DNA from 2 places in the Pseudomonas frigoris genome. Region 2 is predicted to be linked to the other one. Evidence: riboswitches for the same ligand, from Rfam matches in the RefSeq annotation. Region 2 holds a riboswitch; the other holds the start of a gene.
The links. A riboswitch is a leader RNA that binds a small molecule or an ion and turns the genes downstream of it on or off. The one in region 2 is predicted to bind cobalamin.
Positions count from the first base shown of each region.

Region 1 (7,286 bases), 1.1 Mb from region 2:
ATGCCGCTGCACTCGGCTATGTCGAGCGGCTATGCGAAGCCGACGCCGGCTGGACCGAAAGCCTGATTTATCTCTGGGGCAAGGACGGGGTAGGGCGTACGCACTTGTTGCAGGCGGCCTGCCTGCGCTTCGAGCAACTGGGGGAGCCTGCGGTGTATTTGCCGTTGGCCGAGCTGCTTGATCGCGGCATCGCCATCCTCGACAACCTCGAACAGTACGAACTGGTCTGCCTGGATGATTTGCAGGCGGTGGCCGGTCGGGCGGATTGGGAAGAGGCGCTGTTCCATCTGTTCAATCGTCTGCGTGACAGCGGTCGACGCCTGTTGATCGCCGCGTCGACATCCCCGCGTGAACTGCCGGTGAAGCTGGCGGACCTCAAATCCCGTCTGACGTTGGCGCTGATCTTTCAGATGCGTCCGCTCTCCGACGAAGACAAATTGCGTGCCTTGCAACTGCGCGCATCTCGTCGTGGTCTGCACCTGACCGATGAAGTCGGGCATTTTATTTTGACCCGCGGTACGCGCAGCATGAGTGCACTTTTCGAGCTGCTTGAGCGTCTCGATCAGGCCTCCCTCCAGGCTCAGCGCAAGCTGACGATTCCCTTTCTGAAAGAAACGCTTGGCTGGTAACAAACGCCTGGTAAAGCCAAGGCCCTAGCGGGTTTCGGCATATTTCAGGCGTCAAGAAATCCGCTTTCCTACAGGGTTGCAGGCTGCGCGAACGTCTAAAACGGGCTTAAGCGCTTAGATGTAAACGAGAAACCGATAAGTCACATCAAGATCGATTGAATTTGCAAATGAGGTTGATAGCGGGCATAGTCTCGCCTTCTTTACAACTATCAGCCACGGTCGTGCCCATGCTAAATCGCTTTGCACCCCTCGTGCCCCTCGCACTCGTCACCCTGTTGTTCGGTTGCGCTGCCCACTCTCCAGTGTCCCAGCAAGAGCAACAACAGCAGGTTAAAAATTCTGCAACCGCCCAGTCTTCTGCTCTTTATCAGCAAGCTCTTTTTCAAGAAGAAGCGGCCACCGAAAAAGAACTGGCAGACTTCGCCGGCGGCAAGTCCTACCAGCTTCCGGTTCTGGCCGACAGCATCCTCGAACGCGGCATGTCCCTGATCGGTACCCGTTACCGTTTCGGCGGCACCTCCGAAGCTGGCTTTGATTGCAGCGGCTTCATCGGTTACCTGTTTCGTGAAGAAGCCGGCCTGAACCTGCCACGCTCCACTCGAGAAATGATCAACGTCGACGCTCCGCTGGTTTCTCGCAGCAAACTGGAGCCGGGCGATTTGCTGTTTTTCGCCACCAATGGCCGTCGCGGCCGCGTCAGTCACGCCGGGATCTACCTGGGTGACAACCAGTTCATCCATTCCAGCAGCCGCAAAAGCGGTGGTGTCCGGATCGATAGCCTGGGCGACAGCTACTGGAGCAAGACCTTCATCGAAGCCAAGCGCGCACTGGCGATGGCGCCGACTGCAGCCCCGACGATCGTCACGGCTCGCAAGTAAGCGGACATTTTGTAAGGTGAACTTAAAGTCTTACTTGAAGTTTGCCGCGTAGCCGCTAGAATCCTGATCTATTATTGATGGCAAACCGCCTGCGTCCTGCGCAGGCGGTTTTCTTTTCTGCGCCCCCTGCAGAAAAAGCCGCAGCCAGATCAGGATGCTCTGCATATGTCGACGTCGGCCCGCCTCGCAATCATGTTCTTCGCCGCGCTGCTCAGCGCCTGCGCCAGCCGTACACCGCCTCCTGCGCCGGTGGTTCGCGCTCCCATTATTTTCAGTTCCTCCCAAGCATTCTCCCCTGAGGCAGAAGACGTATTGTTCCGCGCGCTCGGCCTGGTGGGCACACCGTATCGCTGGGGTGGCAACACGCCGGATTCGGGTTTCGATTGCAGCGGGCTGATCGGTTATGTCTACCGTGACGTCGCCGGCATTTCCCTGCCGCGTACCACGCGCGAGATGATCAGCATGCAGGCGGCCAGCGTGGGCAAGGAAGGTCTGCAAACCGGTGACCTGATCTTCTTCGCCACCAATGGCGGTTCTCAGGTCAGCCACGCCGGGATCTACGTCGGCGAAGGTCGCTTCGTCCATGCGCCCGCCACCGGCGGCACGGTGAAGCTCGACAGCTTGTCCAAAGCTTACTGGCAGAAAGCCTATCTGAGTGCCAAGCGCGTCTTGCAACCTGAGCACTTGGCACGCAACCCCTAAATGGCAGAGGTTGTCATGACCGCTCGCACACTCAATCTCGACGATTCCCTGTATCAATACGTGCTCGACGTTTCCCTGCGCGAAACGCCGCTGCTCAAGCGTTTGCGTGACGAAACCCAGGCGCTGCCCATGGCTCGCTGGCAGGTGGCGCCCGAGCAAGGTCAGTTCCTCGCGCTATTGGTGAAGCTCACCGGCGCCAAGCGTCTGCTGGAAGTGGGCACCTTTACCGGTTACAGCGCGTTGTGCATGGCGGCTGCATTGCCGGATGACGGTTCGCTGATCTGCTGTGACATTCCCGGCGACTACAACGCCATCGCGCGCCGTTACTGGCAGGAGGCGGGGCTTGCCGAGCGGATCGATCTGCGTCTGGCGCCCGCGCTGGAAACCCTGGCTCAGCTGGATCAGCAAGTGCCATTCGACCTGATCTTCATCGATGCCGACAAAGCCAACTACCCACGCTATCTGGAGCACGCATTACGTCTGCTGCGCGTCGGCGGTCTGGCGGTGTTTGATAACACGCTGTGGAGTGGCCGGGTGCTTGAGGACAATCCCGAGAGCGAAGACACCCGAGCCATCCAGGCACTCAATCGTGCCTTGAAGGATGACTCGCGTGTTGACCTGTCGTTGTTGCCAATAGGCGATGGTTTAACGCTGTGCCGCAAAAGGTAGGCGCTGAACCGATCTAATGTGGGAGCGGGCTTGCTCGCGAAGACGGTGTAACAGACAAAAGAGATGCTGAATGTTATGGCCTCTTCGCGAGCAAGCCCGCTCCCACAGGGTTATGCGTTTTGTAGTAATAACGTTATTTAGCCGCTGACACGCGCCACACCTTGTTGCCCACGTCATCCGCCACCAACAAATCACCCTGCTGGTCAATCACCACGCCCACTGGCCGGCCCATGGCTTTCTCATCTGCGTTGAGGAAACCTGTGAGCACATCGACCGGTTGCCCAGTCGGTTTGCCTCCCGCGAACGGTACGAAAATCACTTTATAGCCACTGTGCGGTTTACGGTTCCACGAACCGTGCTGGCCGACGAACGCCCCTTCCTTGAACTGCGCCGGCAGTCTGTTGCCTTCAGCGAACGTCAGGCCCAACGAGGCGGTATGCGGGCCGACCGCGTAGTCCGGAGCAATGGCCGTGGCCACCAGGTCGGGGTTTTGCGGTTCGACGCGGATGTCGACGTGCTGACCGTAATAACTGTAAGGCCAGCCATAGAACCCGCCGTCCTTCACTGACGTGATGTAGTCCGGCACCAGATCGCTGCCGATCTCGTCACGTTCGTTGACCGCTGTCCACAATGCGCCGCTCCGAGGTTCCCAGGCTAGCCCGTTTGGATTACGAATCCCCGAGGCAAAGATCCGATGGTTGCCGGTGGCGCGATCCACTTCCCAGATCGCTGCCCGACCTTCTTCCTTGTCCATGCCGTTTTCGGCCACGTTGCTGTTGGAGCCTACGGTGACGTACAGCTTGCTGCCGTCCTTGCTGGCGATGACGTTTTTGGTCCAGTGGTGATTCAGCGTACCGCCCGGCAGGTCGATCACCTTCATAGGCTGCGACTTGATCGCCGTCTCGCCGTTTTCATAGTGGAAACGCAGCAAGCGGTCCGTGTCGGCGACGTAGAGGTCATTGCCGACCAGGGTCATACCGAAGGGCGAGTTGAGGTTTTCCAGGAACACCGTACGGGTTTCGGCGATGCCGTCGTGGTCCTTGTCCCGCAGCAGCGTGATGCGATTCGGGCTCGGTACTTTGGCGCCGGCACGGTCCATGACTTTGCCCATGACCCAGCCACGAATGCCTTTGCCGTCATCGGGTTTGGGGGGTGCGTTGGTTTCGGCCACCAGCACGTCGCCGTTAGGCAATACGTAAAGCCAGCGCGGGTGATCGAGACCTTCGGCAAACGCCGCCACCTGAGTCCCTGTCGCGGCGATAGGCTTCGCGCCGTTCGGCCAGCCAATCGCCGGGGCGATGTTCACTGTCGGGATCAGGGTTTTGTTTGGTTCTGGCAGCTTGGGTGACGGGCCGGTGCCGTCGGAGACTTGCAGCCTGGAGGTTTCACCACAGGCGGCAAGCCCTCCGGCGAGCACGATGACGAGAACGAGCGGGGGCTTGCGCATGCTGATCTTCCCTATGAATGCATTGACCTAATCAATAGAGAAGCGCAAATGCGCGATGGTTCAACCGGTCAGCCGCGGGCTTCCTTGAACAGCACGGCAATGCCGGGGTGATAGTTGCCGGCATCGTTGCGCAACTTGCGATAGGCATAGGGGAAGTACCAGGCCACCGCGCAGGTGTGTTCCTTTTGCAGGTCGTCGACCATGTCCTGGAGCTCTTCCGGGGTGGCGCTTTGTTGGGCTTTTTGCGGCGCAACGAACAGGCAGCCGAGTTTCAGGTCGCTGGCGTAGCTGATGCGTTTGGCGTCACTGGTGATGTCTTGCAACGCTTGAGTCAGGTTCAGGCTGTTGACGCGTGGCCAGCGCTGGGTCGCCTGAAGGTAAGCGCGTTCTTCGCTGGTCGCGATAAACAGGTCGGCGCGGCCATTGCGTTCGCCTTCTTCGGTCTGTTTACGGGTCGGTGTTTGTTGCAGCGTGACCATTTCCGCCATCCAGGCCGCGGCGGACAGCAGGCTCAGGTTGGCTTTTTCGTCGAACCAGTAAGGCGTGTCGTTATCGCCGCGCACGGCGTTGTAGCGGTCGATACAGTCAAACCAGCGTTCCAGCACCGGGCGCAGGAATTCCAGCTTCGGATTGCTGATGATCATGCCTTGCATGTGGCTCACCCTTGTTATTGTGTTGTGAGATTGTGGCTCTTTGATATCACTGCTGAGAGTGTGGCACAAGATTGGCGCCAGATAATTGATCGACGGCAGTTATTCGCTCGCAGGCCGCCCGTCTTCAATTGACGCTCCATCCCCAACCCTCTAACCTTCGCGGCTTGTTTCAGGTGCTCTGTGACCTTGGTCGACAGAGTGAAACAGGGAAGCCGGTGAGTGACTCTCTTCACGCGACGAAGAGCCATGATCCCGGCGCTGCCCCCGCAACGGTAAATGAGTGAAGGCTGCGCCTTGAGCCACTGTGTCGTATGACATGGGAAGGCGCGCAGTCAGGCAAAAAATGCCGCTCATGAGCCCGGAGACCGGCCTGATCCATCCAGCGGCATCACGGTGGGCGATGCCAGGCTTCTTGCCGTCTATTCTTGTGCCTGCCCGCCGTTATCCAGCCTCAACGGAGAGCTCCCCCATGACTGATACCCCCGATCGTGACGAACGTCATCTGGCGCGCATGCTGCGCAAAAAAGCCGTGATCGACGAACGCATCGCCAATTCCCCGAATGAATGTGGCCTGCTGCTGGTGCTGACCGGCAACGGCAAAGGCAAAAGCAGCTCGGCCTTCGGCATGCTCGCCCGGTCCATGGGCCACGGCATGCAGTGTGGCGTGGTGCAGTTCATCAAGGGGCGCAGCAGCACCGGCGAAGAACTGTTCTTTCGGCGCTTTCCGGAACAGGTGCGTTTTCATGTGATGGGCGAGGGCTTCACCTGGGAAACCCAGGATCGCCAGCGAGACATCGCCGCCGCCGAAGCCGCGTGGGCGGTGTCGCGCGAATTGCTGCGTGACCCGTCGATCGGCCTGGTGGTGCTGGATGAATTGAACATCGCGCTCAAGCACGGTTATCTGGACCTCGATCAAGTGCTCAGCGACTTGCAGGCCCGTCCGCCGATGCAGCATGTGGTGGTGACCGGTCGCGGCGCCAAGCCGGAGATGATCGAACTGGCCGACACCGTCACCGAAATGGGCGTGATCAAGCACGCATTCCAGGCCGGGATCAAAGCGCAAAAAGGCGTCGAATTGTGAGTCAACCACGTCATTGCCCGGCGGTATTGATTGCCGCGCCGGCCTCCGGTCAGGGCAAGACCACCGTCACCGCCGCGCTGGCCCGTTTGCATCGCAATCAGGGGCGCAAGGTGCGCGTATTCAAATGCGGCCCGGACTTTCTGGACCCGATGATTCTCGAGCGCGCCAGCGGTGCGCCGGTGTATCAACTGGACATGTGGATGGTCGGCGAGCAGGAAAGTCGTCGACTATTGTGGGAGGCCGCCGGCGAAGCCGATCTGATCCTCATCGAAGGCGTCATGGGACTGTTCGACGGTACGCCGTCCAGCGCTGATCTGGCGCGACACTTCGGTGTGCCGGTGCTCGGTGTGATCGATGGCACTGCCATGGCCCAGACCTTTGGCGCACTGGCCTTGGGGCTGGCGCGTTATCAGCCGGACCTGCCGTTTGCCGGTGTGTTGGCCAATCGTGTTGGCACGTTGCGGCACGCGCAATTGCTCGAAGGCAGCCTGACTGAAGGCTTGCGCTGGTACGGCGCCTTGTCCCGGGAAACGGGGATCGAATTGCCGAGTCGCCATTTGGGTCTGGTTCAGGCCAGTGAGTTGAACGATCTCGACCTGCGCCTCGATGCGGCGGCCGATGCACTGGCCAGCAGCTGCGAGGTCGCGCTGCCACCAGCAGTGGAATTCGCCGCTCCTGATGTGATCGCTGTCGAGCCTCTGTTGGCCGGCGTTCGAATTGCCGTGGCCCGTGACGAAGCGTTTGCCTTCACCTACGGCGCGAGCCTGGATTTGCTGCGAGCCATGGGCGCCGAGCTGCTGTTTTTCTCGCCGATCCGCGACGCCGGTTTGCCGGAGGTAGATAGCCTCTATCTGCCGGGCGGTTATCCCGAATTGCACCATGTGGCGCTGTCACAGAACACCACGATGCTGGCCGCAATCCGCGCTCACCATGCGGCGGGGAAACCGATGTTGGCCGAGTGTGGTGGCATGCTCTATCTGCTCGATTCGCTGACCGATGTCGAGGGCACTCGCGCTGAATTAGTCGGCTTGCTGGCCGGTGATGCGGTGATGCAAAAGCGTCTGGCCGCGTTGGCGTTGCAGGCAGTCGAGTTGCCGGAAGGTTCGCTGCGCGGGCACACCTATCACCACTCGCTGACCAGTACCGAGCTTGAACCTATTGCTCGTGGCTTGAGCCCAAACGGTGGGCGCGGGGCAGAGGCGGTTTACCGCGAAGGGCGGATGACGG
Region 1 is NZ_CP180479.1:5,143,008-5,150,293, reverse strand. It holds gene hda (DnaA regulatory inactivator Hda) at 1-629, shown strand, start outside; gene ACMXYH_RS23630 (C40 family peptidase) at 857-1,507, shown strand; gene ACMXYH_RS23625 (C40 family peptidase) at 1,673-2,209, shown strand; gene ACMXYH_RS23620 (O-methyltransferase) at 2,225-2,878, shown strand; gene ACMXYH_RS23615 (PQQ-dependent sugar dehydrogenase) at 3,012-4,325, opposite strand; gene ACMXYH_RS23610 (hypothetical protein) at 4,394-4,978, opposite strand; cobalamin riboswitch at 5,133-5,366, shown strand; gene cobO (cob(I)yrinic acid a,c-diamide adenosyltransferase) at 5,448-6,059, shown strand; gene ACMXYH_RS23600 (cobyrinate a,c-diamide synthase) at 6,056-7,286, shown strand, end outside.
Region 1: it holds a riboswitch for cobalamin, as region 2 does, so the genes downstream of both, cobO (cob(I)yrinic acid a,c-diamide adenosyltransferase) here and ACMXYH_RS18310 (CbtB domain-containing protein) in region 2, are expected to answer to the same signal.

Region 2 (7,286 bases):
TCTGGCTGATCTGCTCTCCAAGCAGAACACCCCAGGCATCGGCATCCGCGTCTTTATCACCCAGCCTGGCACCCAGTACGCCGAAACCTGCATTGCCTACTGCAAGCCGGGCGAAGAAAAACCTGAAGACACGGCGCTGGGGCTCAAAAGCTTCACCGCTTACATCGACTCGTTCAGCGAAGCTTTCCTGGACGATGCGGTAGTCGACTACGCCACCGACCGTATGGGCGGCCAGCTCACCATCAAGGCGCCAAACGCCAAAGTACCGATGGTCAGCGCCGACAGTCCGGTCAATGAGCGTATCAACTATTACCTGCAAACCGAGATCAACCCGGGGCTGGCCAGCCACGGCGGTCAGGTCAGCCTGATCGATGTGGTCGAAGATGGCATCGCCGTGCTGAAGTTCGGCGGCGGTTGCCAGGGCTGCGGCCAGGCAGACGTCACCTTGCGCGAAGGCATCGAGCGCACCTTGCTCGAGCGCATTCCCGAGCTCAAGGGTGTTCGTGACGTCACCGACCACACGCAGAAAGAAAACGCCTACTACTAAGTAAGGTGTTCGCTGCAGACATAAAAAAACGGCACCCGTGAGTGCCGTTTTTTTATGGGTGAAGTCTTTAAAGATCGCAGCCTTCGGCAGCTCCTACAGGTGTACGCATCCCATGTAGGAGCTGCCGAAGGCTGCGATCTTTTGATCTTATGGGCGATACAGATGTGCATGTCCGGCACGATACAGCGATGACTCACTGAAGTGATCACTGCCCAAAACCCGGCCCACCAAAATCAACGCCGTGCGCCGAAATCCCTTGGCCTCAACCTTCTCGGCAATATCCGCCAACGTCCCCACCACCCAATCCTGATCCGGCCAGGTCGCCCGGTGAATCACCGCGATCGGGCAGTCCGCGCCGTAATGCGGCAGCAACTCGTCCAGGATCTTCTTCAGATGATTGACCCCCAGATGGATCGCCATAGTCGCCCCGTGCTGCGCCAGGCTGCCGAGCCCTTCGCCGGCGGGCATCGCGGTCTTGTCTGCGTAGCGGGTCAGGATCACGCTTTGCGACACGTCCGGTAACGTCAGTTCCGCGCCCAACAGTGCCGCGCAGGCCGCCGTGGCCGTGACGCCGGGAATGATTTCAAACGGGATGTCGAGTTCGCGCAGGTAGCGGATCTGCTCGCCAATAGCACCGTAAAGACTCGGGTCGCCGGAGTGCACCCGGGCCACGTCCTGGCCCTTGGCGTGGGCAGATTTGATCAGTTCGATGATCTGTTCCAGGTGCAGTTCGGCGCTGTTGACCACCTGTTCGGCGCGATGGCCTTCCAGCACGGCGGCGGGCACCAGGGAGCCGGCATAGATGATCACCGGGCAGCTGCGAATCAGCCGTTGGCCTTTGACTGTGATCAGTTCCGGGTCGCCGGGACCTGCGCCAATGAAGTAGACGGTCATCGTCGGTTCCTGTGAGAAAAAGGGGCTGGGCAAGGCTTCAGATGAAGATTGCTCATGATCAAAGACGGGGATTATCGGGGATTTTAGGCGGCGCCGGCCAATGCCAAGGTGGCCTGGGCGTATTTTTGTCGAGAAATCAGCAATTTTGCCGGTGCCTGGGCCAACTGTTCGGCCATGGCCAGGGCGGCACTTTCCGCGACGCCGTAGCAGCCAGTGCGTTCGAACGCGATGTCTGAACGATGGCTAAGTTGCGTTTGATAGACGGCCAATTGTTCGCAGCTGAAGTACTGCAATGGTAACGCAAGCTGTTCGGCCAATTCGATCAGGCCAGGTTCTTCGCGCTTCAGGTCGATGCTGGCCAGGGCCTTGATCTGGTGAAGTGCGATTTTATGAGCCTGTAACGCCTGATCGAGCAGCGCCCGCAGTGTGCTGGCAGGGCAGCCGCGCTGGCAGCCCAGGCCGACCACTAAAGTCGGCGCTGTGCTGATCTCAGTCATGCGTGGTATTGACCATCGCTTTTGCGGCGGAACAACCAGGCACTGATCAGGCCCAGGGCCAGCCAGAATCCCATGTTGGTCAGCTGCGAAGCGATTTTGAACTGGGCTTCCAGAGCTTCTGGAGCGAGCATCGAATGCACCTCCGGTTGCGGCGCGCCGATTACGTGAGGCACGGCCAGAATGGCCACGCCGAGCACTTTCATCAGCCAGTGACGGCTGAACACGATCAATGCGATGCCGACCGCGGTGGAGGCCGCCGTGCCGATCCACCAGATCTGCCGTTGCGCCAAATCAGCTGCGGCAGTGCCCGGCAGCTCAGGCGGCAGACCGAGGGTCGGTGCCAGCACGAACGTGGCGTAACCGGCCAGGCCCCAAAGCAGGCCTTGGGAGGTTTTGGTCGGAGCGCGCAAGGTATAGAGGCCAGCGAGCATCAAGGCGAAACCGACCGCTACCACCAGGTTGCCGCCCGTGGTGGACAGTACGCGCTGCCAGCCGTCTTCCGGTTCCCAGGCTTCGGCATCGTGGGTGTGAGCGGCGACAGCACCCGCAGCGTGTTCGTGAACCTCAACAGCCGCCGGCTCGGATTTTTCGTAGGTCTCGGCCTGCAAAATCAGCGGAGCCACCCAGAAGCTTTGCAGCAGGGTCAGCAGCAGGGCGGCCAGCAGCCCGGTGAACCCTGCGGTTTGCGCAATACGCTTGATCATGTCGGCAGGTCTCAATGGCACGGGAATGCAGAGCTGTGGCGGGTATCGTGCGCGGCGTTGTGCACCGCTTCGATGTGCGAGAAACCGGCGAAATACACAAGGCACGCGCCAAGGATCGACGCACACACGGCGGCGGTCAGGCGTTGAGTCAGGGTATTGGTGGTGCTGGCTGTCGTGTGGCCGGTGCTGCTGATGATGATCGACATGGCGCTTCCCTCTGGTCTGTCAGCGGGTGATATAGAGCGCATGGAAGACCCCTGCGAGTCGGGCACGCAGAGGTTCAAACAGCGCCCGCCCACCGCGGGTTTGTTATTCAGTGATCGTAATGGTCACTTTGTGTTGCGGGCCGGTCTCCGGGCTCACGAGGGGCGCTGGCTTTCGCCTTGACCTGCAAGCATCACCTTCCCATGCCGAACTGCTGGCACAGTGGATCTGACGCTTCGCTCGCTTACCGTTGCGGGGGCAGCACCGGACTGACATGACTTTAGAGTAAAGCACATGATTCACCGGTTTCCCGTTTCACCCTGTGAAGGGCACCCGTAACAAGGCGTGTAGGAGAGCATGGGCGGGGGTTGGGCGTCAATTGGCAAGGGTTCTCACTTGGATATCGAGTCGCTCCCTTCGCGAGCAAGCCCGCTCCCACATTTGAAATGCATTCCCCTGTGGGAGCGAGCTTGCTCGCGATAGGGCCGGTGCGGACACCACAAGACATTGACCCGCCCCAAGACGATGCGTAGCCTTGCGCTTTCGAGGTTCTTCGGCGTCTGTCGAAGCTAAGAAGGGAACGCGGTCGATGCCGCGGCTGCCCCCGCAACTGTGAACGGTGATGTTCGCTGCCACGCCACTGCAAACCCTGTGCAACGGGTTCGCGGGAAGGCGCAGCGAATGCCAGGCCCACAAGCCCGGCAAACCGTCAGCCAGGAGACCTGCCTCGACACAGATTCTCACTACAACCGGGCGGGGTGATCCGGTGGCGGAACTCTTGCGCGCACGCATCCGTCGCAGCGATTGTCGTCCCGTATGCCCGCCACCTTGCCAAAGGGCATCCGATGAAAACACTGGCCAAACTCCCCGTCACCATCGTTACCGGCTTCCTCGGCTCGGGCAAAACCACCTTGCTGCGGCACATGCTCGACAACGCTCAGGGTCGTCGCATTGCGGTGATCGTTAACGAGTTCGGCGAACTGGGCATCGACGGTGAAATCCTCAAGCAGTGCTCCATCGGCTGCACTGAAGAGGAAGCCAACGGCCGCGTCTACGAACTGGCCAACGGCTGCCTGTGCTGCACCGTTCAGGAAGAGTTCTTCCCGGTGATGCGCGAACTCGTCGCCCGTCGCGGCGACCTTGACCACATCCTCATCGAAACCTCGGGCCTGGCCCTGCCAAAACCGCTGGTACAAGCCTTCCAATGGCCGGAAATCCGCAGCGCCTGCACCGTTGACGCGGTGATCACCGTGGTCGACAGCCCAGCGGTCGCCGCCGGTACCTTCGCGGCTTTCCCGGACCAGGTTGATGCCCAGCGTAAACTCGACCCGAACCTGGACCACGAATCGCCGCTGCACGAGCTGTTCGCCGACCAACTGGCCAGCGCCGACCTGGTGATCCTCAACAAGGCCGACCTGATCAGCCCTGAAGACCTGGCCCGTGTACGCTTGGAAGTCGCTGAAGAACTGCCGCCAGCGGTGAAAGTCATCGAAGCCAGCAGCGGTCGCGTGCCACTGGATGTGCTGATCGGCCTCGGCGCCGGTTCTGAAGAACACATCGACAGCCGTCACAGCCATCACGATCACCACCATGAAGGTGAAGACGGCCATCACGATGAGCATGACCACGATGCCTTCGACTCCATCTCCATCGAACTGCCGCAAGCCGACGAAAGCCTGCTGCTGGACGCGCTGACCCAACTGGTGGTCCAGCACGGCATTCTGCGCGTCAAGGGTTTCGCGGCGATCCCGAACAAGCCGATGCGCCTGCTGATCCAGGGCGTGGGCACTCGTTTTGACAAGCACTTCGACCGTCAGTGGGGCGCCGACGAAGCGCGCACCACGCGTCTGGTATTGATCGGTCAGGAGCTGGACGCCACTCTGCTTGAAGCGCAATTGCGCGCTGCGCTCAGCGTTTAAGCCATGCACCTGCTCAGGACCCAGCCCGGCGGTTTCGTGTCGGATGACAACATTGCCGACCTTGGACAAACCCCCGCCGAGTTGGTGATCCTGTGCAGCGGCGACTCAAGCCTCGCGCTGCTCGCCGAAGCGGCGCAGCAGTTGCCTGACGATTACCCCAGCGTGCGTCTGGCCAATCCGATGCAGGTGCAGAACCACGCGTCGGTCGACCTGTATGTCGACGAAGTGCTGCGCCATGCCAAGGTGATTCTGATTTCGCTCCACGGTGGCATCGCCTATTGGCGCTATGGCGTCGAGCAACTGGTGCAACTGTCGGAGCGTGGCGTGCAGCTGATTCTGGTGCCAGGCGATGACCGCCCGGACCCGGAACTCAGCGAGCTAAGCACGGTGGCTGCCTGCGACCGCGACCGCCTCTGGCAGTTTTTGCGTCAGGGCGGCATGAGCAATGCCCTGGATTTTTTCTGCTGCCTCGCCAATCGTTGGCTGGATCGCGACTACGCTTGGGCCGAGCCGCAAACCCTGCCACGCACAGCGATCTACCACCCGCACAAAAGCCCCGCTGAACTGAAGGATTGGCAAGCCGATTGGCAGGCCGATCAACCGGTCGCGGCGGTGCTGTTCTACCGCTCGCATTTGCAGGCGGCGAACACTGGATTCATCGATGTTTTCTGTCAGCGTTTGCAGGCGGCAGGGTTGAACCCGTTGCCGATTGCCCTGGCCAGTCTGAAAGAGCCCGGCTGCCTGACCGTGGTCGAGGACCTGTTGGACGAAGTCGAAGCCGGCGTGATTCTCAACACTACCGGTTTCGCACAATCCAGCCCCGAAGCGCCGCATTTGCGACCGTTTCGCCGCAACATTCCAGTGATCCAGGCGATCTGCGCCCAGGACAACGAACCCGGTTGGCGCGCCAGCGAACAAGGCCTTGGTCCGCGTGATCTGGCGATGCATATCGCATTGCCGGAACTGGACGGGCGGATCATCAGCCGACCGATCAGCTTCAAGGACCTGGCCTGGCGCAGCGAGCGCAGTCAATCCGATGTGGTCTGCTATCGGCCACAACCGGAGCGCATGGATTTTGTCGCCGAACTGGCGCGGCGCTGGATTGATCTGGCGCGAGTGCCCAACGCTGAAAAACGCATCGCCCTGATCCTCGCCAACTACCCGACGCGCGATGGTCGCATCGGTAATGGCGTGGGTCTCGACACCCCGGCGGCGGCGCTGAACATCTTGCGTGCGCTTCATAAAGAAGGTTATCCGCTACCCGCCGAACTGCCCGACACTGGCACCGCGTTGATCCAGCAGTTGCTCGGTGGTGTCAGCAACGACCTCGACACCCTCGACCAGCGTCCGTGTCAGCAAAGTCTGTCGATGGACGACTACCTGCTGATGTTCAACGCCTTGCCCGAGTCCAATCGCCAAGCCGTGCTGGAACGTTGGGGCTCGCCGCAAAGCGATCCGATGTGCCGTGGCGGGCGAATGATGATTGCCGGGCTGCGCTTCGGCCTGACCTTCGTCGGCATTCAACCGGCGCGCGGTTATCAGGTCGATCCGAGCGCGGTGTATCACGATCCGGACCTGGTGCCGCCTCACGGTTACTTGGCGTTCTATTTCTGGTTGCGCAACACCTACGGTGCCCACGGCGTGATCCACGTCGGCAAGCACGGCAACCTCGAGTGGTTGCCGGGCAAAGGCGTCGGGCTTTCTGAGAATTGCTGGCCGGATGCGCTGCTCGGGCCGCTGCCGAACATCTATCCGTTTATCGTCAACGATCCGGGCGAGGGCGCACAGGCCAAACGCCGTACGCAGGCGGTGATAATCGATCACTTGATGCCGCCGTTGACCCGCGCCGAAACTTACGGCCCGTTGCGCAACCTCGAATTACTCGCCGACGAGTATTACGAAGCGCAATTGCTCGATCCGCGCCGTGCCCGGGAATTGCAGCGCGACATCCTGCAACTGGTGCGTGACACGCACATCGACCGCGAACTGCAACTCGACGAAAAACTCGACAGTGATGCCGATGCGGCGATCTGGTTGCCGCGTCTGGACACCTATTTGTGCGACTTGAAAGAGTCGCAGATCCGCGACGGTCTGCATGTGTTTGGCGAGTCGCCGACCGGGCGCTTGCGCATCGACACCTTGCTGGCGTTGTTGCGCATTCCGCGTGGCGATGGGCGTGGTGCGCAATCGAGTCTGCTGCGGGCCTTGGCCAAGGCGTTTATGTTGGGCTTCGATCCGCTGGATTGTGCGCTTGCCGAACCTTGGATCGGGCCACGTCCGATTGAACTGCAAACCCTCACCGATGAAGTCTGGCGCACCGCCGGGGATACCCGTGAACGTCTGGAACTGTTCGCCACGCAACTGATCTCGCAAACTCTAAACCAACCTCAAGCCAACCCCGGTCCCTGTGGGAGCGAGCTTGCTCGCGAAGCGGTTGAGCATCCAACATTGATGTCGATTGACCCACCGCTATCGCGAGCAAGCTCGCTCCCACAGGAGGCCACTTGGTCCGACGTCAGCG
Region 2 is NZ_CP180479.1:4,000,524-4,007,809, reverse strand. It holds gene nfuA (Fe-S biogenesis protein NfuA) at 1-547, shown strand, start outside; gene cobM (precorrin-4 C(11)-methyltransferase) at 695-1,441, opposite strand; gene ACMXYH_RS18320 (cobalamin biosynthesis protein) at 1,525-1,938, opposite strand; gene ACMXYH_RS18315 (CbtA family protein) at 1,935-2,642, opposite strand; gene ACMXYH_RS18310 (CbtB domain-containing protein) at 2,654-2,848, opposite strand; cobalamin riboswitch at 2,970-3,198, opposite strand; cobalamin riboswitch at 3,376-3,590, shown strand; gene cobW (cobalamin biosynthesis protein CobW) at 3,692-4,765, shown strand; gene cobN (cobaltochelatase subunit CobN) at 4,769-7,286, shown strand, end outside.